DNA from 3 places in the Arthrobacter sp. E1SS-5 genome. Region 2 is predicted to be linked to each of the others. Evidence: predicted binding sites of a transcription regulator. Region 2 holds the regulator's gene; each other region holds the start of a gene.
The links. The regulator HrcA, encoded in region 2, represses chaperone genes, less so after heat shock. The targets are predictions, from matches to a motif close to TTNGCACTCGNNNNNNNCGAGTGCNAA.

Region 1 (9,891 bases), 1.2 Mb from region 2:
GCGGCGGCTTCCGGTCCGGGCGCCGCCGCCGCGCCATCCCGTGTTAAGTTGAAGGGCACGGGCCCGAACGGATCCGCCGCCAGCTGGGAAAAGAGAAAATCTCCTTGGACACTTCCGCACCAGTACGAATCCTGACCGTCTGCACCGGCAACATCTGCCGGTCGCCCGTGGCCGAACGGCTGCTGCAGGCGGGACTCGACCAAGTGGTGCCCGGCGGCTTCCAGGTGTCCAGTGCGGGCACCCGCGCCCTGGTGGGCGAGCCCATGCAGCCCATCTCGGCGGACATCGTGCGGACGTTTGGCGGGAATCCCGATGGCTTCGCAGCCCGCCAGCTCACCCCCAGAATTCTGCGCGGCGTGGACTTGGTGCTCACCATGACGTCCGGGCACCGCGGCGAGGTCCTGCAGCTGGACGCCTCCTTGCTCAAGCGGACCTTCACCATCCGCGAGTTCGCCCGGATGCTCAATGTCCTGGACCAGCGGGCCGCCGAAGATGACAGCAAGGCCGCCGTGCCTCCCCAGGAAGCAGCGTCCGACGACGAGTCCCGGCTCGCTGCCAACGCCGCCTTTTGGCGGGGGTTGCCCGCCCGGGCCGCCGGAGTGAGGCACCTCTCCCTGCCGGCCGACCCCGCAGAAAATGACATCGTGGACCCGTACCGCCGCTCGGCTGAGGTCTACCGGGAGATGGAGGACCAGCTGGCCCCGGCGATCGTCTCCATCCTGCGCCACGCCCGCCTCAATGCACCGGTGAGCCCCGACGCCGCCCAGCTGTAGGACAGCCGGAAAGGATTGGCCAAACTTCGCCTGCCCGCCGTCCTGGTCCCAGGCGGGCGACGGCTGTGGAACTGGCTGCGGGTTTTCTGTGGTTTCCCCCGATGCAGCGTGTATTTTGCGATGCTAATTTTCCGGAATGATCATCCGGGCGAAGCTTCGCAGCATCACCGCGCTTCGCACTGCCGGGAGGACCAGGCACCGTCGGCAACCTCTACGGGCCGTACTGCTGGTGCTGCTCACAGTGGTGGTCCTGGTCCCCGCCGCGGGCGGCGCATACCTCTTCTCCCTCGGCCACGCCTTCGATTCACGGGCAAAAATCATCGACAATCCCTTCCCGCCTGAGTCCAACCGACCCCAGCCCCGGTCGCCGTCCAATGCAACAGCGGCTGAAGGCGCCGGCAGCGGTCAGGCTGCCGGAGCTGCAGCAGCATCCGCAGCGCCGGCTGCCAGGGGGGAGGCATTGAACATTCTGGTGATGGGCAGCGACAGCCGCGGGGCAACGGTCGGCACAGCGCTTTCGGGCAGCAGTTCGGATCAGCGCGCCGACACCCTCATGCTGGTGCACATCCCGGCTGACCGCGCCAAAATCTTCGCCATCTCCCTCATGCGTGACCTCTGGATGGACATTCCCGGCCACGGCAGGGCAAAGATCAACGCGGCCCTCGCCTATGGCGGCGTCCCCCTGATGGTGCAGACGGTGGAAACGATGTTCCGCCAGCGCGTGGACCACGTGGCCATGGTCGATTTTGAGGGATTTGTTGGCCTCACCGATGCCCTGGGCGGGCTTGAGGTGAATATCGCCCAGCCCTTCGTTTCCGCCCACAACAGATTCTCCTACCAGCAGGGGCGCAGCCTGCTGGACGGCGAACACGCTCTGGAGTTCGTCCGCGAGCGCTACGCCTTCGCAGACGGGGATTACCAGCGGGTGCGCAACCAGCAGGCCTTCGTGAGGGCGCTCTTCGCCAAGAACTTGAGCCCGGAAACGCTCCTGAACCCCGTGAAGGCGCATATCGCGGTCACTGCCATGGCGCCGTTCATCAGCGTGGACAGCGGACTTAGTGCAGCGGCGTTGGCGAACCTGGCCCTGGAACTGCGCAATGTGCGTGCGGGCGACCTGAAAACGTTTACCCTTCCCACGCTGGGGGTGGGAACCTCCCCGGACGGCCAATCCATCGTCCTTCCAGACCAGAAGGCCATCAAGGACATCGGCGACGCGCTGGCAGGTGACAGTTTGGACAACTATGTAGCCAATGAGGCCCTGCCGGACGGACACTGATCCCACCAGTCACAATGAGGTGGAGGCGTCATGAGCATCCCAGGCGGTTCTGATCCATCCGGCCCCGGCGGCCCCGGAAACTCCGGTTCGCAGCCCGCCGGGCAATCCGCCCACCGGCCCGCCTGGCTGGTTGCCCTGGGCCGCCGCCGCTGGATTGCTGCGCTCGTGGCGGTGGTGCTGGTTGTGGCGGCCGGAATCGCGGTCTTCAGCCTGAACCGCGCCGGCCAGGAAGCGCAGCCGGCAGCTACCCAGACGCAGTCGCCCAGCGAAACGCCCGCACCGACTCCATCTGAAACGCCCCCGCCTGCTCCTGCTCCTGCTCCCCCACCCCCGCCTGCCCCTATCCCGGACCTGCCTGCAGCCCCGATGAACATCCTGGTCATCGGCAGTGACATCCGCGGCGGCACCCCGGCACGTGATGCGGCCGCCCACACGGCAGCCACCGGGGAACCCCAGGACCAGCGGGCAGACTCCCTGATGGTGGTCCACGTCCCCGCTGACCGGCGCAACCTGTACCTCATCTCCATCAACCGCGACAACTGGGTGGACATCCCCGGTTATGGAGCCGCCAAGATCAACGCCGCCCTGCAGTACGGCGGCATCGACATGGAGACTGCCACCGTGCAGCAGCTGCTGGGGATCACCATCGACCACACCCTGATGCTGGACTTCGGCGGGTTCAAGATCCTGGTGGACGGCCTGGGCGGCATCGACGTCAACGTTCCCATCCCGTTCCAGTCCAGCATTGAAACCCAACACGTCTTTCCCGCCGGGGTGAACCACCTGGATGGGCAGGCGGCGCTGGAATTCTCCCGCGAGCGCTACGCCTTTGCCGATGGCGACTTCCAGCGGGTGCGCGACCAGCAGATCATGCTCCGCGCCATCCTGGCCCGCCTCACCGCAGGCGGCGCCCTCAACGACGTGAACGCTGTGCGGTCCCTGGTCGATTTCGCTTCCTGCTGCCTGACCGTGGACAAGGCCTTCGACCCCGTCCAGGCCGCCATCCTGGCCTACAGCCTGCGGAACCTTGACGTGAACGCCATTGGCACCATGACGCTTCCGACCGCGGGCTCCGGCTTCGTGGCCGGGCAGTCCGTGCTGTTCCCTGACTACGGCGGCATCGCGGCCGTGGGCGCGGCCCTGCGGGAGGGCCGCATCGGCGACTTCGCGAAGCCATAGGGCCGGGGTCCGCCGGGCTTCGGGGACAGGTGGCGCTGCGCCAAAGCGGTGGTGACGCGCAGATTCCCTGGCGCGGCGATATTCGGGGTGCGGCGGCGGCTTGGCGCATCGCGGGGGAATTTGCGCGTCGTATACCGTCCGTTCACCGCGGCGTCGGAGTCTGTGTGCCGGCCGGGGAAAACCTGAGGTCATGAGCGAATCTTCCCAGGCCGGGGTTTCCCGCCGCACCGTAGTCAAGAGTTCCGTCCTCGCCGCCGCGCTGGCCTCCGTGCCCGCCGCCAACGCCTCGGCAGCCACCCAGTCTCCCGCCGGCGTCGCCTTGGTGCGTAACCGGCTCACGCTGCCCAGCGGCATCGCCACGGGCGACGTTACCTCTGATTCCGCCGTGCTCTGGTCCCGCGCCTCGGGAGCCGGCCGGATGACGGCCGTCCTGCGGGCAGTGGACGACGGCGGCCAGATCCTGCGTGGGCGGGGCGCCTTTGAGCGGGTCCTCCGCGGGCCCCGCGCCACCCAGGCGTCCGACTTCACCGCCAAGATCCACGCCGGAAACCTCCCGTCCAACACCCGCTTTGCCCTGGAGATCAGCTTCGAGGACGACGGCGGCGCGGCAGGTGAGACGGTGCACGGCAGCTTCCGCACGGCTCCCGACGCCGGGACGGTCAACGGCAAGGGCCGCACCGGTGACACCAGCAACGGCGGCGACGTCCCGGCGTCGTCCGCCCAGAGCTTTGTGTGGACCGGCGACACCGCCGGCCAGGGCTGGGGCATCAACGAGGAGATCGGCGGGATGCGTGGCTACCGGGCCATGCATCAGACCCGCCCGGACTTCTTCATCCACTCCGGGGACACCATCTACGCGGACGGGCCCATCACCGAAACCGTGGTGGAAAAGGACGGCCAGGTCTGGCGCAACCTGGTCACGGAGGAAGTGTCCAAGGTGGCCGAAACGCTCACCGAATTCCGCGGCCGGCACCGCTACAACTCCATGGACGCCAACATGCGGGCCCTGTTCGCGGACGTACCGGTGATCGCGCAGTGGGACGACCACGAGACACACAACAACTGGTACCCGGGCCAGATCCTCGACGATCCGCGCTACACGGTGCGGGACGTCAACACCCTCGCCGCCCGCGGCCGGCAGGCGTGGCAGGAGAACATGCCCATCGCCGACAGCTCGGCCATCTGGCGCCCGGGAACGTTCGATGACGCCGGCCAGTACCAGCCGGCACGGATCTACCGGAAGATCTCCCGCGGGCCGCAGCTGGACATCTTCTGCCTGGACATGCGCACCTACAAGTCCCCCAACACGGACGGCAAAGAACCCTACGCCACGAACATTCTTGGCCAGGAGCAGGTGGACTGGCTCATCCGCGAGGTGTCCAAGTCCAAGGCGACATGGAAGGTGATCGCGAACGACCTGCCGCTGGGCATCGTGGTGCCGGACGGCCCGGTCAACCAGGAGAGCCTGTCCAACCGCGACAACGGCGCTCCCCTGGGCCGCGAACTCGAGATCGCCGGGGTACTCAGCGCTTTCAAGCGCAACGGCGTGAAGAACACGGTGTGGCTGACCGCGGACGTGCATTACTGCGCCGCCCACCACTACTCCCCCGAGCGTGCCGCATTCACCGACTTCACCCCCTTCTGGGAGTTCGTGGCCGGTCCCATCGCCGCAGGTTCCTTCGGCCCCAACAGCATGGACGGCACATTCGGCCCTGAGGTGGTGTTCTCCAAGACCGGACGCTTCGCCGGGGAGTCGCCGCGCGACGGCGAAAACCAGTTCTTCGGCCACGTCCAGCTGGGTGAGGACAACAGCTTCACCGCCAGCCTCCGGAACGCGAACGGGGCCACGGTGTTTTCCAAGGTGCTGATGCCGGAACGGTAGACGGTGCCCTCGACGCGCAAAACCACCGGCGACGCGGATCTTCCCTGACGCGCCCATATTCGGGGTGCGTCGATGCCTTTGCGCGTCGCTGAGGAAAATGCGCGTCAAGCCGCGTAGCGCTGTGGCGACGGCGGCGCACCCGGGTGCTGCCACCGTCGCCGGTTATTTTGCGCCGACCCCTGGGTACGCCGTTAGTAGTGTTCCTGCATTCGGTACGCATTCGGAACAGCCAGAACGGGGTGATTTTTTGAAGGACACTTCAGCAAACAGCACTTCAGCGAACGACGGCGGCCTGACGGAGGCGGTTCAGCAGCCCGGGGCCGTGGAGCTGCTGCTGATCCGGCACGGTGAGAGCGAAGGCAACGTTGCGGCCACCGAGGCCCGTGAAGCCGGCGTGGAGGTCATCGAGGTTCCCGCCCGCGATGCGGATGTGGACCTGTCAGGAACCGGCAGGGACCAGGCCAAGGCCCTGGGTACGGCACTGGGACGGATCGCCGAGGAGTTCCGTCCCGACGCGGTGGTGTCTTCCCCATATGCGCGTGCCCGTCAGACGGCTGAGATTGCGGTGGAAACAGCCGGCTGGCCACTGCAGGTGCGCACCGACGAGCGGCTCCGTGACCGCGAACTGGGGATCCTGGACCGGCTCACCCGGCTGGGCGTGGAGAACCGCTACCCCGGGGAATCCGAGCGCCGGGACTGGCTGGGCAAACTGTACTACCGCCCGCCCGGAGGGGAATCGTGGGCGGACGTGGCACTGCGGCTGCGGTCCGTCCTGGCGGAGCTCAACAGCACAGGCATGGGCCAGCGGGTCATGCTGGTGTGCCACGACGCCGTGATCATGCTGTTCCGGTATGTCCTGGAAGGCCTCACCGAAAAGGACCTGCTGGACCTGGCGGCCAGGGAGGCCATCCTCAACGCCTCACTGACCAAGTTCGTCCGCCCCTCCGGCGTGGGGCCATGGACGCTGGAAAGCTTCAACGTGGCTGACCATCTGGCGGAGCAGGGCGTAGAGGTCACCCAGCACGCGGGAGACACCAGTGTCCGCCCGCACTGATGCATCCGGACCCACCCTGGTGACGCCGTCGCTCCTGCGGGAGTGGCCGCTGCCGCAGCCGGGCGCGGACAAGTATTCACGGGGCTCGGTACTGGTGGTTGGCGGGGCCAGGGCCACCCCCGGGGCAGCCCTCCTGGCCGGCACCGCAGCCCTGCGCGCCGGGGCCGGGAAGCTCACGCTGGCGGTGGCCGAGTCGGTGTCGGTGCACCTGGGGGTGGCGATGCCCGAGTGCGGCGCAATTGGACTCCCGGAAACAGCCACTGGCTCCGTTAAGCCGGAACTGGACCGGATCTCCCCTTACCTGGATAAAGCCGACGCCATCCTGGTGGGCCCAGGCCTGGACGATCCCGACCTTGCCAATGAACTGCTGGAGGCGATGCTCAGCCGCGAGGGCGGCGCGGACAGTGGCTCCGAGGGCGACGCTGGAGCGGGGGAAGGTCCCGCCGTCGTCCTCGATGCCTACGCGCTGGGGGCCCTGGTGCCGCTGGAGGACCAACTGGACCCGTGGCGCGGAAGGCTGATCCTCACCCCGAACCCGACGGAAGCGGCGGTCCTGCTGGGGCGGGACGTGAACGACCTCGAAAAGGACCTGGCAGAGATTTCCGCCAGGTTCGGGGCCGTGGTCAGCTGCCAGGGGCTGATAACCCAGCCGCCCGGCCTGAACCCGGACGAGCCGCAGCTGTGGAAGATCACCACGGGGTACGGCGGGCTGGGCACGTCCGGCAGCGGCGACGTGCTGGCGGGAGCCATTGCCGGGTTCCGGGCCCGCGGAACCACGGGCGCCCAGGCAGCCTGCTGGGGAACCCACTTGCATGCAGCCGCGGGGGACCGCCTGGCCAGCAGGCTGGGACCGCTTGGCTTCCTGGCCCGCGAACTGGCTGACGAATTGCCCGCCCTGATGCTGGAATTCAGCGTTTGACGTCCGGCTTACATCGGACTGCAGGTGCCCCCGGCACGCGGATGGCCCCCGGCTAAACCCGGGGGCCACCGTGTCGGGAGGTTGAGGCCTAAGCTGCCGATGCGCTGTCTGGCGCTGTGGCGTTGCACAGATGGCGATTCGCCCCAAAAAGGCAGTCAACAGATGTGCCCGCCTCCCGAGTCTTTCCGGTCATCTACGGTTCTCGCGCTGAGCGGATTTCCCGCGCCGGCTATGCGGAGATCTCCTGCTTTGCCCCCTTCGTTTCAATCTCGATCTTGCGCGGCTTGGCCTTTTCGGCAACGGGGATCCGCAGCGTCAGCACACCGGCGTCGTAGCTGGCCTTGACCTTGTCCACGTCCAGCGTGTCGCCGAGGATCAGCTGCCGGCTGAAGACGCCGCGCGGCCGTTCGGCTGCGATCAGTTCGGTGTCCTTGCCCACGGGGTCGGGCCGTTCCGCCCGCACGGTCAGGACGTTCCGTTCCACATCCAGGTCCACCGAATCCACAGCGACGCCGGGCAAATCGAAGGCCACGACGAACTCCTGGTCCTCACGCCATGCATCCATCGGCATCGCCGCCGGGCGTGCACTGGTACCGAGGACCTGCTGGGCCAGCCTGTCCAGCTCGCGGAACGGATCGGTTCGCATCAACATGGCTTCCCTCCTGGTAAGAGATGGTCCAACACTGCTTCCACATCAGCCTGATCTGTGGTGGCTGATATAGATTTTTTAGCACTGCAGCGGGAGGTCTTCAAGGGGTTCAGCCGCGGATTTCCTGCCTGTTTTTAGGTCCGAAGCGGGCCTGATTTTCGCGACGTCCGCAGCATGAAAAGGGGCCCTCTCCGCAGCTGCTGCTGCGCAGAAGGCCCCTCTTCGGCATCACTGCTTTACGGCTTTGCCGTCAGTCCCTGGTGGGATCCGGGCGAAGCGGCGCGGGCCCTGGATCCGGGACCGGCAGCGGGCCGGGCGCCGGCGGTGCCGGGAACGGGTTGGGGGACGGCGGACCGGGCGGCTGGGTGGGATCCGGCGACGTGGGTTCCGGACCGGGTTCGGGCGGAAACGGCTCAGGTTCGTGCACTGGCGGGATGGTCATGGAACTTCCCCTCTCATGCTGGACTTATGTGCCTTGAACTGACCAGACTACGCCCGCAACCCCGCCGCAACTACCCTCCCCACCCCCGTTGCCCTATCAGATTTGGCTCTTATAAGGCCCCTTTAGGAGCCATAAGTGATGGAGCATTACGACGGCGGGAGGGCGCCTTAGTCCCGACGGCACCTAGTCCGGGACCGCACCGACCAGCCGCAGCCAGTCGCGGAGCTGCGCCGGCTCCGCCTCGCCGCACCGGAACCCCACGCAGCCGTCCGGGCGGACCGCAACCATGCCCGCTCCGGGATGGCTGGACAGGCGATGGATGTGGAGCAGCCGGGGCTGCCTGTCCAGCGCTGCAGCGACCGGGCCGGCACCCAGGGCCACCGGGCCGGCGTCGCGCCCCAGCAAAAGGTGGATGCCAGGCACGGCGGTCAGCTCATGCAGGCGGACCACCCGTCCGTCCACCGACACCACAGCATCGGGCAGCCGCTCGCCCGGCCGCGGCCACCCGCTGGCCCCGGGCGTACCGTCGCGCGAGATGGCGCTGCTCCGGTAGTTCACGAACGGCTGGGCCAGCAGCCTGACGCCCTTCGAGATGAGCCAGCGCCTGCGAAGCAGGATCGGCAGGACGGGAGCGAACGCCGGCAGGATGCTGCGGGCCAGGCGGGCGGCCGGATGCGGCGAGGCTTCGCCGAAGAAGATCAGGTGCGTCAGCGCCAGCACCCGCCGGGCCGCGGGCAGCCGCTCCCGCCCGTAGCTTTCCAGCAGTTCCGGCAGCGGCCTCCCGGCGGTTGAGGCGAACCCCAGCTTCCAACCGAGGTTGAGGGCGTCCAGGATGCCGTTGTTCATGCCCTGGCCTCCCGCCGGGGAGTGGGCGTGGGCGGCGTCGCCGGCCAGGAAGACGGGGCTGGTCCCGAACGTGCCGGCAATCCGGTGCTGCAGCGGAACCTGGGCGGACCAGCCCACGTCCCGCACGGTGGCCCCCAGGCCCGACTCCCTCACCAGCCGCGCCACCTCCTCCGGTGGAACGGGCGGACCCAGCTGGCCGAAGCTGGCGCTGGAACCCGGGACCGCCGGGCGGGTGGCCAGCATCCGCCACGTGGCACCCTCGCCCAGCGCAAAAAGGAAAGCCAGCCCTGCACGGCCCACCGCCACATGCAGCAGCCCTGGGTCCAGGGGGCCATCGAGTTCGAGGTCGGCCAGGACGGCTTCCACCCGGTAGGGCCCGCCGCGCCACTGCGCGCCGGTGATCCCGCGGACGGTGCTGGACTGTCCGTCGCAGCCGGCCAGGAAGCGGGAAAGGTGCTGCCCAGGCCCGCGGGCGCCGTGGAGCTCCGCGTGGACCGGGCCGCCGTTTTGAAGCGCCGGCGCCCTGCCGTTGTCCTGGTGCAGGCCACGGAATTCCACGCCCCAGTCCACCGCTACGCCCCTGTCCTGCAGCGCCTGCCACAGAACCTCCTCGACGTCGGCCTGCCGGACCAGCGTCAGGTGCGGGAAGGCGGTGTCCAAAAGGTCTGCGTGCCCCAGCCGGGCTTCGACCAGCCGCCGGCCCAGGTGTATCCGTGCTTCGGGGGCGGTGTCTGCCCGGTCCAGCAGTTGGTCGGTCACGCCCAGGGGGCGGAGGCCTTCCAGTGCACGGGCATGCAGCATCAGCGCCCTTGACGGGCGGGCCCGGTGCTCCCGCCGGTCCACCACCCGTACGGTGGCCCCGTGGGCAAGA
Region 2 (9,265 bases):
CTCCTGCACCTGGAGATCACCCGCGAACGCCTGGAGCGCGAATACAACCTGGACCTCATCTCCACCGCGCCAAACGTGGAATATGAGGTGACCCTGGAGGACAAGAAGGTGGTCCGCGTGACCAACCCCAGCGAGTACCCCACCGGCAAGATCGCCGAGGTACGCGAACCCATGGTCTCCGCCACCATCCTGGCCCCCAATGAGTTTGTGGGCGCCATCATGGAGCTGTGCCAGTCACGCCGCGGCGTCATGAACGGCATGGACTACCTTTCCGAGGACCGGGTGGAAATCCGATACCGCCTGCCGTTGGCGGAAATCGTCTTCGACTTCTTCGACATCCTCAAGTCGAAGACCCGGGGCTACGGCTCGCTGGACTGGAAAGCCGACGGCGAGCAGGTTGCCGACCTGGTCAAGGTGGACATCATGCTCCAGGGCGAGCAGGTTGACGCCTTTAGTGCCATCACCCACCGGGACAAGGCATACGCCTACGGCGTGATGATGACCGGCAAGCTCCGTGAACTCATCCCGCGGCAGCAGTTCGAGGTGCCCATCCAGGCGGCCATCGGTTCCCGGATCATCGCCCGTGAAAGCATCCGGGCCATCCGCAAGGACGTCCTGGCTAAATGCTACGGCGGTGACATCTCGCGTAAGCGCAAGCTGCTGGAAAAGCAGAAGGAAGGCAAAAAGCGCATGAAGATGGTGGGCACTGTGGAAGTGCCGCAGGAGGCCTTCATCGCCGCCCTCACCACGGACGAATCGAAGGACAAGGCAAAGAAGAAGTGACCACCGCGCAGCGGGGGACGCGCTGATGCCCAGCGTCCTTCCCCTCGGCGACCCGGCGCCGTCGGACGGTCTGCTGCCTGCACAGGCAGCGGATGGTGCGGCGGGCCGGGCATTCGGCCTGTACGTCCATATTCCCTTCTGCGCCGTGCGTTGCGGATACTGCGACTTCAACACCTACACCGCCACGGAACTCGGCGGCGGCGCATCCCAGGACGCGTATGCCCAAACGGCGGTGTCGGAAGTGGCGCTGGCGGCCAGGGTGCTGGCCGGTTCCGGCCTGCCGGAGCGGAAGCTCAGCACGGTCTTCTTCGGCGGCGGCACGCCCACGCTGCTGCCCGCAGATGACCTTGCGGCGATCCTCCGCGCTGCCATCGACCAGTGGGGCATCGAGGACGGTGCCGAGGTCACCACGGAAGCCAACCCTGACTCGGTCACCCCTGAGTCCCTGGCCGTCCTCAAGGAAGCCGGTTTTACGCGCGTGTCCTTCGGCATGCAGTCCGCCGTTCCGCACGTCCTCAAGGTCCTGGACCGCACCCACACGCCCAGCCGGGTTCCGCAGGTGGTTCAGTGGGCCCGGGAAGCCGGCCTGGCTGTCAGCCTTGACCTGATCTACGGCACGCCGGGGGAGACGCTTGCCGACTGGCGCCACTCCCTGGAGACCGCCCTGTCCTACCAGCCCGACCACATCAGCGCCTACGCGCTGATCGTCGAGGAGGGCACCAAGCTGGCGGCCCAGATGCGCCGTGGCGAGGTCCCGGGAATTGACGACGACGACCACGCCGACAAGTACGAGCTCGCCGACAAGCTGATCACCGAAGCCGGGCTTGGCTGGTATGAGGTCAGCAACTGGGCGCGCACTCCGGAGCAGGCGTGCCGCCACAACCTCGCCTATTGGCGGGGTGACGACTGGTGGGGGATCGGGCCCGGCGCCCACTCCCACATGGGCGGGGTCCGCTGGTGGAACGTCAAGCACCCATCCGCCTACGCCAACCGGCTGTCGCAGGGGCTGTCGCCGGCTGCCGGCAGGGAAACCCTGGACGCGGAAACCAGGAACCTGGAAAAAGTCATGCTCGAGGCGCGCCTGCAGTCAGGGCTCGACGTGTCAGCGCTCAGCGCTGCCGGGCGGCACGAGGTGGCCGGGCTGATCGCGGGCGGCCTGGTGGAGCCTGCTGCCGCTTTCCGGGGACGCCTGGTCCTGACCCTCAAGGGCCGGTTGCTGGCAGACGCAGTGGTCCGCCGCATCCTCCCGGACTAGTCCCGCCCGCGCCCTGGCGGTGTGGGCTCCACAGCCGCCTGAGGCTACTTAATCCAGCGCAGGTTGTACTGGTAGCGGTGCGGCTGGCCGCGGTTGACGTGAATGCCGGCGGCCACGGAGAAGCACGTGAGCGCCACCCAGATCAGTGTGGCGATGACGGCGAAAATGTTACCCACGTAGGGGATGAAGACCAGGATGTTGGCCAGCACCGCGGCGATGGTGGGCGGCAGGCTGAAGTTCAACGCTTCCTTGGACTCCTGCGCGGTAAACGGCCCGCGGTCGCGGAAGATCAGGTAGATCAGCAGCGAGGGGATGCACCCCAGGATTCCGCCGAAGTGCGCCAGCGTGGCCCATTGGCGGTCTTCGCTGGCCGTAAGCGGCAGGGCGTTGGCGGGTACGCCATGGTACTCGGAACGGCCCTGGCCGTCCCTGTGATCACGTGCGTTTTCTGCCACAGTCTGTGTCCTTCTGAGGTGCAAGTTGGTGCTGACTACTACCAAGAATACTGGCTTTGTGGCCGTTGCCTGCCCGTCAGGGCACGGTAAGGAAATCGATGACTTCCTCAACCCGGCCCAGCAGCGACGCTTCGAGGTCCGCGTACGTGCGTACGGCGCCCAGCAGCTTCTGCCATCCGAGGCCGATGTCTTCCTTTGTGGCGTGGGGCCAGCCAAAAGCTTTGAGGATCCCGGTCTTCCAGTCTTGCCCACGGGGGATGGCGGGCCATTTTTCGATGCCCAGGACTGCAGGGCGGATTGCCTGCCAGACGTCCACATAGGGGTGGCCGACGATCAGGACGTTTCCGGCCGCGCCCGGGGAGGCCATCACGGAGTCGGCGATCCGGGATTCCTTCGAATCGGGAACCAGGTGGTCCACCAGCACGCCGAGGCGGCGGCCCGGGCCGGGCCTGAAGTCTGCGACGGCAGCGGCCAGGTCGTCGATGCCGTGGAGGGGCTCGACGACGATGCCTTCCACGCGCAGGTCGTCTCCCCAGACCTTTTCCACCAGTTCGGCGTCGTGCTTGCCTTCCACCCAGATCCGGCTTGCCTTGGCAACCTGGGCGCGCTGGCCGGAAACGCGCACCGAACCGGAGGCGGTCCGGCCGGCGGGAAGACCGGAAGCGGCCTTCGGCGCTGGCGGCATCAATCGGATGGGCTGGCCCTCAAGGAGGAAACCGAACCCAAGCTTGAAGGACCGGGACTTCCCGCGGCGGTCCTCCAATGCCACGACGTGCATTCCGCCGGATTTCTCCACGCGGGTGACAGCGCCCACCCAGCCGGACTGTACGTCCTCAAGCACCATGCCGCGCTCCACGGGGACCTCGGGCAGCTCCGCCCTTGAGGGAGCGGAAATGCCCCGGGGGCCCCAGTTCTGGTAATCCATGGAATCGATCCGCCTAGCGCTAGCTCCTCAGCCCGGGAGTTTCGCCCGGAGCGGTACCAATGCTAACAACGGGGCGAGGCATAATAGACTGTTAGCACTTAGGCATGTCGAGTGCTAACCCCTGGGTGGCACCGGGCGGGGCGAGCGGCCCCGGACCATGGATGGAGGTGGAGAGTGAGCGAGCCACGCAAACTGGAAGTACTGCGGGCCATCGTGGAGGATTACGTCCACTCCCGCGAGCCGGTTGGGTCGAAGGCCCTGGTGGAGCGGCATCATCTTGGTGTTTCCAGCGCCACCATCCGCAATGACATGGCCGCCCTTGAGGACGAGGGGCTGATTACCGCCCCCCATACCAGCGCCGGCCGGATCCCCACCGACAAGGGTTACCGGCTCTTTGTCGACCAGATCTCGGCAGTCAAGCCCCTTTCGGCGGCAGAACGCCGTGCCATCCAGACCCTCCTGGAAGGCGCGGATGACCTTGACGACGTGCTGGACCGCACTGTCCGGCTGCTGTCGCAGCTGACCAACCAGGTGGCTGTGGTCCAGTACCCGCACCTGAGCAGGGCACTTGTCCGGCACATCGAATTTGTGCTGCTGGCACCGCGGAAGGTCCTCGTGGTCCTCATCGCCAACAGCGGCAAGGTGGAGCAGCGCGTCATCGACGTCGGGCAGGACCTCGGCGACGACGCGCTGGCCGAGTTGCGCACCCGGTTTCTTGCCGCGCTCGGGGGAACCCGGCTGAGCCAACTCGCCCAGGCCCTTCCCGCCGTCGTGGCTGCGACACCCCACCCGCAGCGCCAGGCGGCACACGCGCTGGCGCTCGGCCTGGAGGCGTTGGCCCAGAGCAGCCGGGAAGACCGCATGGTCATGGCCGGCACCGCCAACCTCGCCAGGTCCAATGTGGACTTTCCGCTGAGCATTGGCCCTGTGCTGGAGGCGCTCGAGGAACAGGTGGTGATGCTGCGGCTGTTGAGCGAGATGGCCCAGGACCACCGGGGCGTGGCTGTCAGCATCGGAAGGGAGAACCCCTATGACGGCCTTGCCGAAGCCTCTGTGGTGGCCACCGGCTATGGTCCGGACAGCGCAGCCAAAGTGGGAATCCTCGGTCCTACCCGAATGGACTATCCCACCACCATGGCCGCCGTCAGGGCAGTAGCCCGCTACCTTTCCAGGATTTTGGGGCCCTGACTCTTGGCCGCCGGAGCTTGCTCCGACTGTGGAACGAGAGCCCTGGCCGACCAACTGAACGCAGTACTACAAGGAAGAGACACGAACTTTGAGCAGCCACTATGACGTCCTTGGAGTCTCACCCGAAGCTACGGGGGAAGAGATCAAAAAGGCCTACCGCAAGCTGGCCCGCACCCTCCACCCGGACGTTAACCCAGGTGCCGACGCTGCAGAGCGCTTCAAGGCGGTAACGCACGCCTACGAGGTCCTTTCCGACCCCCAGAAGCGCAGGATCTACGACACCACCGGCAATGAAAACGGCACGGACAATGGCTTCGGCGGTGCCGGTTATGCAGGCCAGGGATTCGCGTTCCAGGACATCTTCGACACCTTCTTTGGCGCCGGCGGCACTTCGGGCCCTGCCTCGCGTGTCCGCCGCGGCCAGGACGCGCTCATCAGTGTCCGGATCGACCTCCGTGACGCCGTGTTCGGAGTCAACAAGAAGCTCGAGGTGGACACCGCCGTGGTCTGCCCCACCTGTGACGGATCGTGCTGCCGCCCCGGGACCCAGCCGGAACGCTGCGACATCTGCGGCGGCAGCGGCCAGGTCCAGAGGGCCGTCCGTTCCATCCTCGGCCAGGTCATGACGGCAGCCCCCTGCGGCACTTGCGAGGGCTTCGGCACGGTCATCAAGGACCCCTGCAACGAATGCAGTGGCCAGGGCCGCATCCGCAGCCGCCGGTCGCTGACCATCAAGGTTCCCGCCGGCGTCGCCACCGGTACCCGCATCCAGCTCTCGGGCCAGGGGGAGGCAGGCCCGGCAGGGGGCCCGGCGGGTGACCTGTACGTGGAGATCCGCGTCAACAACGACCCCACGTATGTGCGTGAAAGCGATGATCTGCACGCCACCCTGCACATCCCCATGACCGCGGCAGCCCTGGGCACGGACGTCAGCCTGGAAACCTTCGACGGTACCCAGGAGATCGACGTCAAGCCGGGAACCCAGTCAGGCGAAATCATCACCCTCCGCGGCTTGGGTGTTACCCACCTGAGGGGCTACGGCCGCGGCGACCTGAAGGTCCACCTGCAGGTGGACACCCCGGCCAAGCTCGACTCCGCGCAGGAGGACCTCCTGCGCCAACTGGCCAAGCTCCGGGGTGAGCAGATTACCGAGGGCAAGTTGGCTGCCAGCGGCGGCATGTTCGCCAAGCTCCGGGACCGGTTCGGGAACCTGTAGCGGTGAGCAACCCCGTCTTCTTCACCTCCGCTGGTTCCCTGGACGCAACGACGCCGGGCCGCATGTTCGTCCTCGAAGGGGCCGAGGCGCGGCACGCCGTCACCGTGAAGCGGCTGGCGCCGGGCGAGGCCGTGGATATTGTCGACGGCGCCGGCACCCGAATGACCGGAAAGGTCGTCTCGGCCACGCCGTCCGGGCTCGAGGTGGAGTGCAGCAGCCTGACAGTGGAAGACAGGCCCGACGTCCGGCTGGTGCTGGTCCAGGCCCTGGCCAAGGGAGACCGTGACGAGCTGGCCATTGAGACAGCCACCGAATTGGGCATCGACGCCGTCGTGCCCTGGCAGTCTGAACGGTCCATCGTCCGCTGGAAAGGCGACCGGGCAGCGCGGGCGCATGCCAAGTGGGAGTCAACCGTGACGGCGGCCGCCAAGCAGGCGCGGCGTGCCTGGATCCCGGAGGTGCGTTCCGCCGTCGACACCACAGCGCTTTCCGCCGCCGTGGAAACGGCGGACCTGGCGGTCATCCTGCATGAAGACGCCGTGCGGCCGCTGCGTACCGTCCTGGAGGCGTGGCAGGCGAGGGCAGGCATGGGCCCCCGAGAAATCCTGCTGATCGTGGGCCCGGAGGGCGGCATCAGCCCGCGGGAAGTAACCAAACTCTGCGACAAAGGCGCTGTGACGGCCCTGCTGGGGCACCATGTCCTGCGATCCTCCACAGCCGGCCCGGCCGCCGTCGTCCTGGCCAGCGACATCCTTGGGCGCTGGACCGCTACTGGACCTTAAAGGATCTCGTGTCCTCGTTCTTGTCCGGCTCCCCGCCGGAGCCGGCCTGCGCTACCCGGAGCTCGTAGTCGCCCGGCGGCAGGTTGAGGGCAAGCGTGAAGGCGCCCGCCTGTCCCTGCTCGGCGCCGGCCGTCGTTTCCCCGCTAAGGAAGGGCGCTTTGCTGCCGCCGTCCCCGGCCCGAAGGAGCTGCCAGTGGAGCTTCGCCCCCGGTGAGGTGCTGCGCCCGGTGATCTTCACGCTGCCGCCCGGCACGTCGGTGTTTTCCTGGGGGTCGATAATCCATACCGGCGCCACAAGGCCTGCTGCCCGCGTCATGAGTGCGCCCAGCTGGATCTTTCCGAACGCGACGTAGTCCGTATGGCCATCCACCAGGATCCGGACCCGGATCTGCTGGCTGGTGTCGATCAGGCCCGAACTGGCAGCCGCCGCGGTGGCCGTGTAGATCAGCTGCTGGATGGCCCGGGCCGCCATGTCGGCATCGAGGTTGCTGTTGAAGGCGTCGGCGGAGACGTCGACGGTGATGACATCCTTGCCTGAAATGGAAGTGGCCAGTTTGTCCGGGTTCTGCCAGGGGGTGAAGAAATCAGGGTCCAGGGGCTTTTCCGACATCATGGCGCGCAGGGCCCGGGTGACCGGATTGTCCTGCTCGGGGACGTCCCGGAATTCACGGTAAAGGAAGATATTCGCGCCGCTGCGGCCAATCCAGTAGACCGGGGCCTTGTTGGAGGACTGCGTGGTTTCCAGCGGGGCGCTGGTGGAGGGGGCGTCCGGCATTGTGCCGCCGGAGGCCGGGACCGACGCGGTGGTGCCTGCAGGGGAAGGCCCGCCCTCGGCCGTACAGCCGGCCAGGACCGGAACAAGCACCAGGATTCCTGCAAGGACAGCCGGGCGCACCCGGCCCATGGGGCGTCCTGCCCTTTTGGGCGCAGAGGTTTCCGGCACTGTCCTGCCCTTGTCCTTTCCTGGCGTGGCGGGCCGATCCCCCTGGCGGCCTGGCGTCCCAGCAGATGCTGGATTTCCAGCATTGCACAGCGGTGCGCGCGGTCAGCCGCTCTGTGCCTCCTTCCGGCCAACTGCAACTGGAACGATATGAGGCCGATATGAAGTTGATATCTAAGGGTTTGTTTGGGAGCCATTTCACGGGTGGCGTGGACGCTTCCGTTGCGCCAGGTATCCGCTCCGTACCGGTGCTGGCGTAAGATAAAGGGATCGCTGGGCAGGGAGCGCCGCGCAACGGGCCCCGGCATCAGCCAAACGCAAACAAGTGATGTCGAACTTCGAGGGGACCACGGGCCTGCGGGCCAACACCATGACTGAATCAGCAAATGGTAAGCGCCGGCTCAACACGGGCGAAGGCAGTCCGGGGGAATTTCCCCACTCCATGCCCGGCACCCGGACCGAAGTTGTCCTCTTTGAGAACACCGACCAGATGGTTCAATCACTTGGCAGCCACGATGAGGCGCTGCGTTTCATCGAAGAGCAGTTTCCCGATGTCGACTTCCACGCCCGCGGCAACGAACTGTCCATCAGTGGTCCCGTCACTGACGTCCCCCGTATCATGCGGCTCCTCCAGGAGGTCCGCGGACTGGTGGCCAGGGGCACTGTCATCACGCCGGCGGTACTGCAGCAGCTGGTGTCACTCCTGCGCACCCAGTCGCTGCAGAATCCCGTGGACGTGCTCACCCACGACATCCTCTCCAGCCGTGGCCGGACGATCCGGCCCAAAACGCTCAACCAAAAAAACTACGTGGATGCCATTGACGCCAATACGGTGATCTTCGGCATCGGGCCCGCTGGTACGGGCAAGACCTACCTGGCCATGGCGAAAGCGGTGCAGGCACTGCAGCAAAAAGAGGTCAGCAGGATCATCCTCACCCGCCCCGCAGTGGAGGCGGGGGAGCGGCTGGGATTCCTGCCCGGCACGCTCAGCGACAAGATCGATCCCTACCTCAGGCCGCTCTACGACGCCCTGCACGACATGATGGACCCGGAATCCATTCCTAGGCTCATGGCAGCCGGCACCATTGAGGTGGCGCCCCTGGCCTACATGCGTGGGCGAACCCTGAACGACGCCTTCATCATTCTCGACGAAGCCCAAAACACCACGCCGGAACAGATGAAGATGTTCCTCACCCGGCTTGGATTCGGATCAAAGATGGTGGTCACCGGAGACATCACCCAGGTGGACCTTCCGTTCGGCACCCGGTCCGGGCTGCGGATCGTTGAGGAAATCCTGCAAGGCATCGACGGCGTCAACTTCTCCGTCCTGGACGCCGCCGACGTTGTGCGGCACCGGCTCGTCGGAGACATTGTCAACGCCTACAGCATCTGGGACGAAACCCAGCGCAACCGGGTCAAGCACTCAGCCAGCAGGGAAAAACGGGGGGAACACGCGTGAGCATCGAGGTCAACAACGAGTCCGGCATCCAGGTGGAGGAATCGGAGCTCGTTGCCCTGTCGCGGTACATCTTTGAACAGCTCTACATCCACCCGCAGGCCGAACTTTCCATTCTCCTGGTGGACGAACCCGCCATGGAAAAGCTGCACATTGAGCTGATGGATGAACCTGGCGCAACGGACGTGCTCTCGGTCCCCATGGACGAGCTGACCCCCGGAACCCCGGACCGGCCCACGCCCCAGGGAATGCTGGGCGACATCGC
Region 3 (9,891 bases), 710 kb from region 2:
GGCGGGCCGCCGTCGCGTTGGGCGTGGGCTTTCCCGTTGCCATGGTGCTGGCGGCACTCACTGCCTGGCTTTCGGTGCCGCTGGGGCTTTTCCCGCGTGATGCCCTGGACAAGGGCTCGGCAGTCGAATTCATCTACCACCCGGGGCCCTATTCACTGATTGTCGCGGTGCTGGCGGGGATCGCGGGAATGCTGTCCATCATTGGCCGGCGTTCCGCCGCGCTGATCGGCGTTTTCATCTCCGTGACCACCGTGCCGGCGGCCGGGTACGTGGCGGTCGCCTTAGTGTTGGGCGAATACCAGAAGGCGGCAGGCTCTGCCCTTCAGCTGCTGCTCAACCTGGTGGGCATCGTGGTGGCCGCCTTGGCAGTCCTGCTCTTTTACCGGGTGGTCGCCAGGCGCGTGCCGGACGGGGTGGCGCGGAGGCTGCAGCGCCAGCGAAGCGGAGCGCGCCGCTAGCCGCCCTACGCTCCGCTAGGGGCGCAGCAGGCCGCGCAGGGTCTGGATGGTGTCCGCTTCGGCCGGAACTTTGTCATCGCGGTAGCGCTTGACGCGCGCGAAGCGCAGCGCGATTCCTCCGGGATAGCGCGGGGACTGCTGCACGCCGTCGATGGCAATTTCGACGACGGTGACGGGGTCCACCCAGACGGTGCCGGCAGTGCGCCGCACCTCAAGCTCCTGGAATCTTTCGGTCTGCCAGCGCAGCAGTTCGTCGGTGAGGCCTTTGAAGGTCTTGCCCACCATCACGTAACCGCCGGGTTGGCCGAACTCTCCGGCAGGGTCGAGGGCCCCCAGGTGCAGGTTGGACAGCAGCCCCGTGCGCCGCCCGGATCCCCATTCGCAGGCGAGCACCACCAGGTCATAGGTCAGGACCGGCTTCACTTTTACCCAGTTCGATCCACGCCGGCCGGCGGCATAAGTGGATCCGATCGCCTTCACCACAACACCCTCATGGCCGGCCGCCAGCGCATCCTGTGAGACACGTTCCGCAACTGCCGGGTCAGCCGTGACCTCCCCGGGAATCCGGTGGGCAGGGGCGATGCGCTCCAGCACTTCGATGCGGCGGGCCAACGGCTCATCCAGCAGGTCTCGGCCATCAATGTGCAGCACATCAAAGAACCAGGGATGCAAAACTGTTTCCCGCGCCGCATCCGCGCCAAACCGTGCCATGGTTTCCTGGAAGGGCCGCGGACCGCCTTCCTCGTCGAGGGCCAGGGTCTCGCCGTCCAGGATTACGTGCCGCAGCGGCAGGCCGCGGACCACTTCCACCACTTCGGGAAGCCGGTGGGTGACGTCGGCCAGGTTGCGGGTGTAGATGCTGACGTCATCGTCGGCGCGGTGGACCTGGATGCGCGCGCCGTCGAGCTTGTATTCCACCGAGGCCTCCCCCGTGGTTTCCAGTGCTGCGCCGGGGCTGGCCGCGGTGGAGGCAAGCATGGGCAGCACCGGGCGGCCCACCACCAGTCCGACGGCGTCCAGCTCGGCCTGGGTGCCCGTGATGGACAGGAGGGCTGTTTCGCCCAGGTCCCCGGAGAGCATGGCGGCACGCCGGACGGCTTCCACCGGCTTCCCGGCAGCACGGGCCACGGCATCCGTGAGGACTCCTTCCAAGGCGCCGGTGCGCAGTTCGCCAAGCAGGACGCCCGTGATGAACGACTGCTCCGGCCCGGTGGCAGCCGCCATCAGTTTCCGCAGGGTTGCTGCCCGTTCCGCGCCCGATCCGGCACCGGCCGCAGCGAGCAAGCGGTCCAGCGCCGCATCGAAATCTGCCACGGTCAGGCTTGGCTCGCCGGCCGGCTCCTCCTTGGCCGCTGCCACCGCGCTCCATCCCACGCCCACGCGGCCCTGCCGGGGCTTGGCGGTGAGCAAACCCACCGCCGTCGGGATCTCCGCGGGCTCAAGCCGGAGCAGCAGGCTTGCCAAGGCGTCGACTTTCGCCAGCCGGGAGCGGGTGGACGCAACGGACGTGGTGGTTTCCACCAGCTCAAGGAGCAGCATGGGACCATCCTGCCACGGCTCTGGACAGCCTCCCGGCCCTGCTCCACAATGGGCGCGTGGGGATCATTGTCGCGAACCTGTTCATCACCCTCGACGGCGTATACCAGGCGCCCGGCGGCCGGGAAGAAGACACCGAAGGCGGCTTCGAATTGGGCGGCTGGCAGGCACCGGTGTCCGACGACGAAGCGGGCGCCGCCATTGCTGCCGGGATCAGCCGCATGGACGCCTTGCTTCTGGGCCGGGAGACCTACGACATCTTCGCTTCCTATTGGCCGCACCAGTCCGGTGACATCGCGGACGCACTCAACGGGGTGCCCAGGTTCGTCGTATCCAGCTCCCTGCACGATCCCGATTGGGCAGGTACCACTGTGCTGCCGGATGCCGCCGCCGCAGGCAGGCTCCGGGAGGACTACGGGCAGGTGCACATGTTCGGCAGCGGGGTCCTCATCCGGTCCCTCCTGGCCGCAGGAGTGCTGGACCGCCTTCATCTCTGGCTTTATCCCGTCACGCTCGGACAAGGCAAGCGCCTGTTCGACGACGGCGCCGTACCCACCACCTTCCGCCTCGCCGAGCCGGCCCGCAGCTTCCCCAAAGGTGCTGTCTCCCTGGTCTACGAGCCAGCGGGCGGAGTGGAAACGCGGGACATGGCGGCGGGTTAAAGGGGCCTCGTTCAGGGGACATGAAAAAGGCTGGCCCGGCAAATGCCGGACCAGCCTTCTCAGCCAAAGAGCTGGGCCCACGCCGTCAGGGTTCCCTGACCGAGCGAAGCGAGGTTAGGGAGACGGTGGGGACTAGTGGCTGTGGCCTGCGTGCTCGTCCTCTTCGGCCGGCTTCTCCACAACCAGGGTCTCGGTGGTGAGAACCAGGGCGGCGATGGAGGCCGCGTTGCGGAGGGCTGCACGGGTGACCTTGACGGGGTCGATGACGCCCGCGGCGATCAGGTCCTCGTACTCGCCGGACTTGGCGTTGAAGCCGTTGTTGATCTCGGCGTCGGCAACCTTGGCGGCGACCACGTAACCGTCGAAGCCTGCGTTCTGGGCGATCCAGCGCAGTGGCTGCACCAGCGCGCGGCGGACGATGCCAACGGCGGCTGCGGCGTCGCCTTCAAGGGCCTTGACCGAGGCGTCCTCGTCCAATGCCTTGAGGGCGTGGACCAGGGCTGAACCGCCACCGGAGACGATGCCTTCTTCGAGGGCAGCGCGGGTGGAGGACACGGCGTCCTCGATGCGGTGCTTCTTTTCCTTGAGCTCAACCTCGGTGGCGGCGCCGACCTTGATGACGCCGATGCCGCCGGCCAGCTTGGCCAGGCGCTCCTGGAGCTTTTCGCGGTCCCAGTCGGAGTCCGTGCGGGTCAGCTCGGCGCGCAGCTGGGCAACCCGTGCCGATACATCCTCCGCCGAACCGGCGCCGTCCACGATGGTGGTGTTGTCCTTGGTGACGGTGATGCGGCGGGCAGTACCCAGCACCTCCAGGCCAACCGAGTCCAGGCTCAGGCCCAGCTCCGGGGAGACAACCTGCGCACCGGTGAGGGTGGCGATGTCCTGCAGCATGGCCTTGCGGCGGTCACCGAAGCCCGGAGCCTTGACGGCGACGACGTTCAGGGTGCCCCGGATGCGGTTGACGATCAGCGTGGACAGGGCCTCGCCCTCAACGTCTTCGGCAATGATGAACAGCGGCTTGGAGGCTTGCAGCGCCTTTTCGAGCAGCGGCAGGAATTCCTGGATGGAGGAGATCTTGCCCTGGTTGATCAGGATGAGTGCGTCCTCGAGGACAGCTTCCTGGCGCTCCGCGTCGGTGACGAAGTACGGGGACAGGTAGCCCTTGTCGAACTGCATGCCCTCGGTGAGGACCAGTTCGGTCTGCGTGGTGGAGGACTCTTCAATGGTGATGACGCCATCCTTGCCCACCTTGCCGAAGGCTTCGGCCAGGAGCTCGCCGATTTCGTCGCTCTGCGCGGAGATGGCGGCAACGTTTGCCACCTGGGTGCCTTCAACCGGCCGGGCGTTCTCCAGCAGGCGGGCAGCCACGGCTTCAACCGAAACTTCGATGCCGCGCTTGATCTGGCCGGGGGCAGCGCCGGCTGCAACGTTGCGCAGGCCTTCCTTGACCAGGGCCTGGGCCAGGACCGTTGCGGTGGTGGTGCCGTCACCGGCAACGTCATTGGTCTTGGTGGCTACTTCCTTGGCCAGCTGGGCGCCAAGGTTCTCGTAGGGGTCGTCCAGTTCCACTTCGCGGGCGATGGTGACGCCGTCGTTCGTGATGGTGGGGGCGCCCCACTTCTTGTCCAGGACGACGTTGCGGCCGCGGGGGCCGAGCGTCACCTTGACGGTGTTCGCGAGCTTATCGATGCCGGCCTCAAGGGACCGGCGGGCAGCGTCATCAAACGCAAGCTGCTTTGCCATGGTTTTGTCCTTTCAAAGACAGAACCCCGCACTGCCGGCCAGCATGAGCATGGCCGGCGGCACGGGGATCCGAAAGAGTTACTTGACGACGATCGCCAGGACGTCGCGGGCGGACAGCACCAGGTACTCGGTGCCGCCGGTCTTGACTTCGGTTCCGCCGTACTTGGAGTAGATGACGACGTCGCCAACGGCCACGTCGACGGGAACGCGGTTGCCATCTTCGAAGCGGCCGGGGCCTACTGCAACAACTTCGCCTTCCTGCGGCTTCTCCTGTGCGGAGTCCGGGATGACCAGGCCGGAAGCCGTGGTCTGCTCGGCTTCGAGCGGGCGGACAACGATACGATCCTCAAGAGGCTTAATAGAGACCGACACTCGGACCTCTCCTTTTCGTCAGCAAATTCGTGGACTGGAAAGCTTTCCGCCGTAGCTGGCAAACCGTCGTCGCGGTGCCGGCAGCAGCCTGGCTGGCAGCTCTTCATGTGTTAGCACCCTCCTAGGGAGAGTGCTAATGAAGACTCTATGTAAGGGTTAGCACTCGGTCAAGGTGAGTGCCAACGTTTCGTCACGGGCGTACGCCTTCGCCGGACGTACGACGCCGGGTTGCGGGCGGAAGCCGCGGCGCGCCTACCGGCCCAGGTCGTCGAAGTCCACGTCCTCGCCCCCGTCGGAATCGCCGCCGCCCTGCTGCCGCCCGCGGTAGAGGACCCATCCGGACACCGCTGCGGCGAGCAGCGAAATGACGAGGAAAACGATGCTCCCTGACCGGGCGCCGTCGTACAGCCCGCGGATGTCCCGCGACTCCTGGCTGTTGTCTCCGATGTCGTTGCCGCCTACCGAATAGACGGTGGCGTTGAAGGTGTCCAGCAGGAAGATGATTACCAGCAGGGCGATGCAAACCACGGCCACCACGGCAGCGGCAATCAGGACGGAACGGGCAAGCCGGGCGGCCCTGCTGTGCCTGGGCTCGTGGTCCGCGGTCTCCCCGGGGGCTGCGCTCTCATCCATGGTTTCAACAGTATCCGCATCCCGGCCGTGCGCTCCTCCACTAGGCTGGAACCCATGGCTCACGCTCCCCAGGACCAGATTGCACAGGACCAGATCGCACCGCTGCTGACCCCCGAAGGCTGGGAGTTGCTGGCATCCCTGGGCCCCTACCGGGACGAGGATTCGTTCGAGCTCAATTCGGCGCTCAGGAAGGCCGGGCACTCCCCCGAACTCGTATCCGCCGTGCTTACGCAGTCGCGGCTGCGCACCCGGGCGGAGGCGAAATTCGGCGAGTTTGCCCGCCAGATGCTCTTCACCCAGGCCGGATTGGAGCAGGCCACGCGCCTGAACGTCGCCGCCCACCACGCACGCCGCTTCGCGGCTGCCGGGATCAAGCACGTGGCAGACCTGGGTTGCGGCCTCGGCGCCGACTCACTGGCTCTGGCTTCCCTGGACATCAACGTCACCGCCGTCGAAATGGATGAGACCACCGCGGCCTGCGCCACAGTGAACCTCATCCCGTTCCCCAACGCCACGGTGGTGCACGCCGACGCGGCAGCGGTTCCGATGGAAGGGATCGACGGCGTCTGGCTGGATCCGGCCCGCCGCGTCACCTTCACCTCCGGCACCAAACGGATCTGGGACCCCGAGGCGTTCTCGCCGCCGTTGTCCTTCGTGGAGTCGCTCGCCGCCGAGGGGAAAGCGGTGGGAGTGAAGATGGGCCCGGGCATGCCACACGACTCCGTGCCCGCCGGGTGCGAGGCCCAATGGGTATCGGTGGGCGGCGATGTCACCGAGGTGACCCTGTGGTTCAACGCCGTGCGCAGGCCCGGCGTCCGCCGCGCTGCCCTGGTCCTGGGTTCCCAAGGGCCGGCCGAGCTCACCAGCGGGGAGGACTTCGGCGCCGGCCCGACAGCGCCGGTGGGAGCTGTGGAGGGGTACCTGTACGAACCTGACGGCGCCGTGATCCGCGCCGGGTTGGTGGCAGATGTGGCGCTGGAACTCGGCGCGCATTTGGTGGATGAGCACATCGCCTACATCTGCGCCCCGGAACTCCTGGACACCCCCTTCGCCAGGGCCTACAAGGTCCTGGAGGTCATGCCCTACAACGTCAGGGCGCTGAAGGCGTGGGTGAAGCGGGAGGGCATCACCGTGCTGGAGATCAAGAAGCGCGGCACCGCGGTGACCCCGGAAGAGCTGCGGAAGCAGCTGCTGCCGGGCGGGAAGGGTGCGGCTAAAAAGGGCGGTAAAAAGGCCACCCTGGTCCTGACCCGCATCGGCGAGGACCGGGTGGCCATCGTGGTGGATCCCGTCTGACACACTGGCCGGGAGCCCCTGCCGGCGCTACTGGGCGCGCATGAACTCCTCTGCGGCCCGCACCTGCCCGGGAGTGGGCCGCACCCCCGTGTACAGGACGAACTGCTCCAGCGCCTGGATGGTGGCCACCTCGGCACCGGTGATCACCGGCTTGCCGGCAGCCCGGGCCGCGCGGATCAGCGGCGTTTCGGCAGGCAGCGCCACCACATCGAACACCACGCGGGCGGCCTCGATGGCTTCCGCCGGGAAGGCCAGGCTGTCCGCTTCCGCCCCTCCCGCCATGCCGATGGGGGTGACGTTGATGATCAGGTCGGCCGTCCCGCCGTCGAGCCCTGCACGCCACTGGAAGCCGTACTGGCCGGCGAGCGCGCGTCCTGCCGCCTCGTTCCGGGCGATGACGGTGACGTCCTTGAAGCCCCCGTCCCGCAGGGCAGCCACCGTGGCCTTGGCCATTCCCCCGGCGCCCTGGACCAGCACCGAATAGTCAGTGGGCACCGCATTGCTGGCCAGCAGCTGCTCGATCGCCGTGTAATCGGTGTTGTACGCCTTGAGGTGGCCGTCGGTGTTCACGATCGTGTTCACGGAGTCGATGGCCTTGGCGGACGGGTCCATCTCGTCCACCAGCGCGATGACGTCTTCCTTGTACGGCATCGAGATGGCGCAGCCGCGGATGCCCAGCCCGCGGACGCCGGCGATGGCCTGCTCCAGGTTGGTGGGCGCGAACGCCTTGTAGATCCAGTTCAGGTCCAGCTGGCCGTACAGGTGGTTGTGGAACCGGGTCCCGTTGTTGCTGGGGCGGGCCGAGAGCGAGATGCAAAGGGTCATGTCTTTATTCAGAATGGGCACCAGTCCATTAAACCCGCGTTCACCTCCCGCCGTGGTGCGGTCAGGGGCAGCCGGTTCCGGCAGGGAAGGGCCCGACGGCGGCGGGCAGCTTCCCTGGAGCGGCCGCCTTCCCTGCAAGCACGGCGGCCAGCGCATCGAAGGCGGCGTCGGTATGCCCATAGAGTGCCAGCTTCACCGGCGCACTGGAGCCCTGAAGCGGCCACGGGGCATCCAGGGCCACGGCGATGTCGCCCCCGGCCGGTTTCCCGCCAAAGCCGATCAGGTTGACCAGCGGTCCCGAACCGATCCTGATGCCTGCGCGGGCAGCGGCGGCTTCGAAGCGCTCCCGGTCCGCCGGTCCCCCGCCGGCCACCCGCACGGAGCCGGGTACCAGTGGTCCGGCGCAGGGACCGGACACCACCGTGACGGCAGACGCCGACACCTGGGCCGACAAGGCGGCAGCACTTCCTGCCGGAGCACCGGCGCCCGGCGTTCCGGGAGCAGGCGAGGTCCGGGCATGCCAGATCATCATGGTGGCCACCCGCTGCGCTGCCTCATCCAGCCGGGCGGCGGGAAGGGTGCCCGCGGCAATGGCCTGGACGATGGCGGCGTGGGCCTGTGCCACGTCCGCCGGCATCAGCAGCAGGTCGGCGCCGGCGGCGAGCGCCTTCACCGCGGCAGCGCCGGCCGGGTACTGGTTGTCTACTGCGCCCATGTTGAGGGCATCGGTTACGGCCACACCCTTGAAGCCCAGCCCCCTCAGTGCCGCGTAACTCGGGGCAGAGAGCGACGACGGCACGCCGGGTTCCAGCGCAGGCACGGCAATGTGACCGGTCATGATGATCGGCAGGCCCGCGGCGACGGCGGCCTGGAAAGGTTTCCAGTCCCTGGCCCTGAGCGCGTCGATCCCGGCCGGCTGGACGGGAAGGCTCACGTGCGAGTCTGCCGTCACGGATCCGTGCCCCGGAAAGTGCTTAACGCTGGGGAGCACGCCGGCGTCCAGCATGCCCTGCGAGAAGGCCACGCCGTGGGTGGCCGCTGCGGCAGGGTCGGCGGACATGGAACGGGCCCCGATGGTGGGGTCGCTGGGCCCGATGGTCACGTCGGTGTCGGGGGCGAAGTCCAAGTCGAAGCCCAGTAGAGCCAGCTCACCCGCCAGGCCCCTGCCGGCTTTGCGCGTCAGGTCCGGGTTTCCGGCGGCGCCGTAGCTCATGGGCGTGGGCCAGTCGGTGAGGGGCGCCCCGAGGCGTGCCACGGCTCCGCCTTCCTGGTCCACCCCGATGATCCCGGGCCAGCGCCGGCCGTCGGCCGCAACAGCCTGCAGCAGCCGCTGGTTCACGGCTCCCATGGCTGCCACGTCGACGTTTCCCCGGGCGTCCAGCGGCACGTTGTCGCCCATGATGATGGACCCCGCAAGATGCAGCCGCTGGATCAGCGCGGCATGGGCCTCCACCTTGTTGCCCGTGAAAAACGGGAGCAGGACCTGCCCGGCCTTTTGCTCCGGCGACATCGCCGCCACGGCCGCCACGGCAGCGTCCTGGTCGCGCTGCTCCGGCCCCCACCCCAAAGCCCGGGAACCCGGGTCAGGTGAAGGAGAAGCCGAAGGAGGTGCCGGCGTCGTACTTGCCGATGCCGCTGGGGACGCCCCGGTGGGCGGCGCGGAGGACGACGGCGGGGCCGCGCTTGGGGATGGGGAACACGAGGCCAGGGCCAGGGCTGACAAGGCCAGGAGGAGGGGGAAGAATTTGGCAGGGCTGTGACGCAGGGGGAATGGTGCCATCAATAGGATGCTACCCCTGCCCTATAGACTTGAAACACCCGTTCGCCTGCCGGCAGCAGCCTGTGAGCGGCATCAGCCAGCGGCAAACCGGAGAGTAAGGAAACGTGTGAAGATCGACTTCGCGTCATCGAGGCAGTCAACCCTCGGTGTTGAGTGGGAGCTTGCCTTGGTGGACGGAAAGACGGGCGAGCTCGCCTCCGTGGCCAACCAGGTGCTCCGCGGCGTGGCCTCCCGCCACCCCGAACTCAACGAAGACGACGAACATCCGCACATCAAGCAGGAACTGCTGCTGAACACGGTGGAGCTGGTCACGGGAATCTGCGAGACAGCGGCGGAGGCCAAGCAGGACCTCAGCCGGTCCGTTGCCGCCGTCCGTGAAATCACCGATCCCATGGGCGTGGAGCTGTTCTGCGCCGGAAGCCATCCGTTCAGCCCGCCGCAGCTGCAGCCGGTGACGGACAAGGCACGCTACGCCAAGCTGATCGACCGGACCCAGTGGTGGGGCCGGCAGATGGTCATCTACGGCGTCCACGTGCACGTGGGGCTGGACCGCCGGGACAAGGTGCTCCCCGTCCTGGATGGCCTG

Region 1: ACIGJD_RS16145 (Hsp20/alpha crystallin family protein) is a predicted target of HrcA. The motif match lies at 7,811-7,837, and genes of this name have one in related genera.
Region 3: groES (co-chaperone GroES) is a predicted target of HrcA. The motif match lies at 4,928-4,954, and genes of this name have one in related genera.

Annotation. Positions count from the first base shown of each region.
Region 1 covers NZ_CP172703.1:3,442,534-3,452,424, forward strand. The annotation lists gene ACIGJD_RS16115 (arsenate reductase/protein-tyrosine-phosphatase family protein) at 105-773, shown strand; gene ACIGJD_RS16120 (LCP family protein) at 910-2,049, shown strand; gene ACIGJD_RS16125 (LCP family protein) at 2,080-3,228, shown strand; gene ACIGJD_RS16130 (alkaline phosphatase D family protein) at 3,419-5,110, shown strand; gene ACIGJD_RS16135 (histidine phosphatase family protein) at 5,358-6,164, shown strand; gene ACIGJD_RS16140 (NAD(P)H-hydrate dehydratase) at 6,148-7,083, shown strand; gene ACIGJD_RS16145 (Hsp20/alpha crystallin family protein) at 7,313-7,735, opposite strand; gene ACIGJD_RS16150 (hypothetical protein) at 7,983-8,174, opposite strand; gene ACIGJD_RS16155 (FAD-dependent monooxygenase) at 8,358-9,891, opposite strand, start outside.
Region 2 covers NZ_CP172703.1:2,263,590-2,272,854, reverse strand. The annotation lists gene lepA (translation elongation factor 4) at 1-783, shown strand, start outside; gene hemW (radical SAM family heme chaperone HemW) at 809-2,038, shown strand; gene ACIGJD_RS10505 (DUF4870 domain-containing protein) at 2,083-2,493, opposite strand; gene ACIGJD_RS10500 (DUF3097 domain-containing protein) at 2,570-3,418, opposite strand; gene hrcA (heat-inducible transcriptional repressor HrcA) at 3,593-4,606, shown strand; gene dnaJ (molecular chaperone DnaJ) at 4,695-5,822, shown strand; gene ACIGJD_RS10485 (16S rRNA (uracil(1498)-N(3))-methyltransferase) at 5,825-6,604, shown strand; gene ACIGJD_RS10480 (GerMN domain-containing protein) at 6,591-7,508, opposite strand; gene ACIGJD_RS10475 (PhoH family protein) at 7,915-9,003, shown strand; gene ybeY (rRNA maturation RNase YbeY) at 9,000-9,265, shown strand, end outside.
Region 3 covers NZ_CP172703.1:2,974,151-2,984,041, forward strand. The annotation lists gene ACIGJD_RS13755 (DUF389 domain-containing protein) at 1-458, shown strand, start outside; gene ACIGJD_RS13760 (ATP-dependent DNA ligase) at 474-1,997, opposite strand; gene ACIGJD_RS13765 (dihydrofolate reductase family protein) at 2,054-2,656, shown strand; gene groL (chaperonin GroEL) at 2,789-4,399, opposite strand; gene groES (co-chaperone GroES) at 4,478-4,771, opposite strand; gene ACIGJD_RS13780 (hypothetical protein) at 5,024-5,404, opposite strand; gene ACIGJD_RS13785 (THUMP-like domain-containing protein) at 5,459-6,700, shown strand; gene ACIGJD_RS13790 (shikimate 5-dehydrogenase) at 6,728-7,525, opposite strand; gene ACIGJD_RS13795 (glycoside hydrolase family 3 N-terminal domain-containing protein) at 7,587-9,035, opposite strand; gene ACIGJD_RS13800 (glutamate--cysteine ligase) at 9,412-9,891, shown strand, end outside.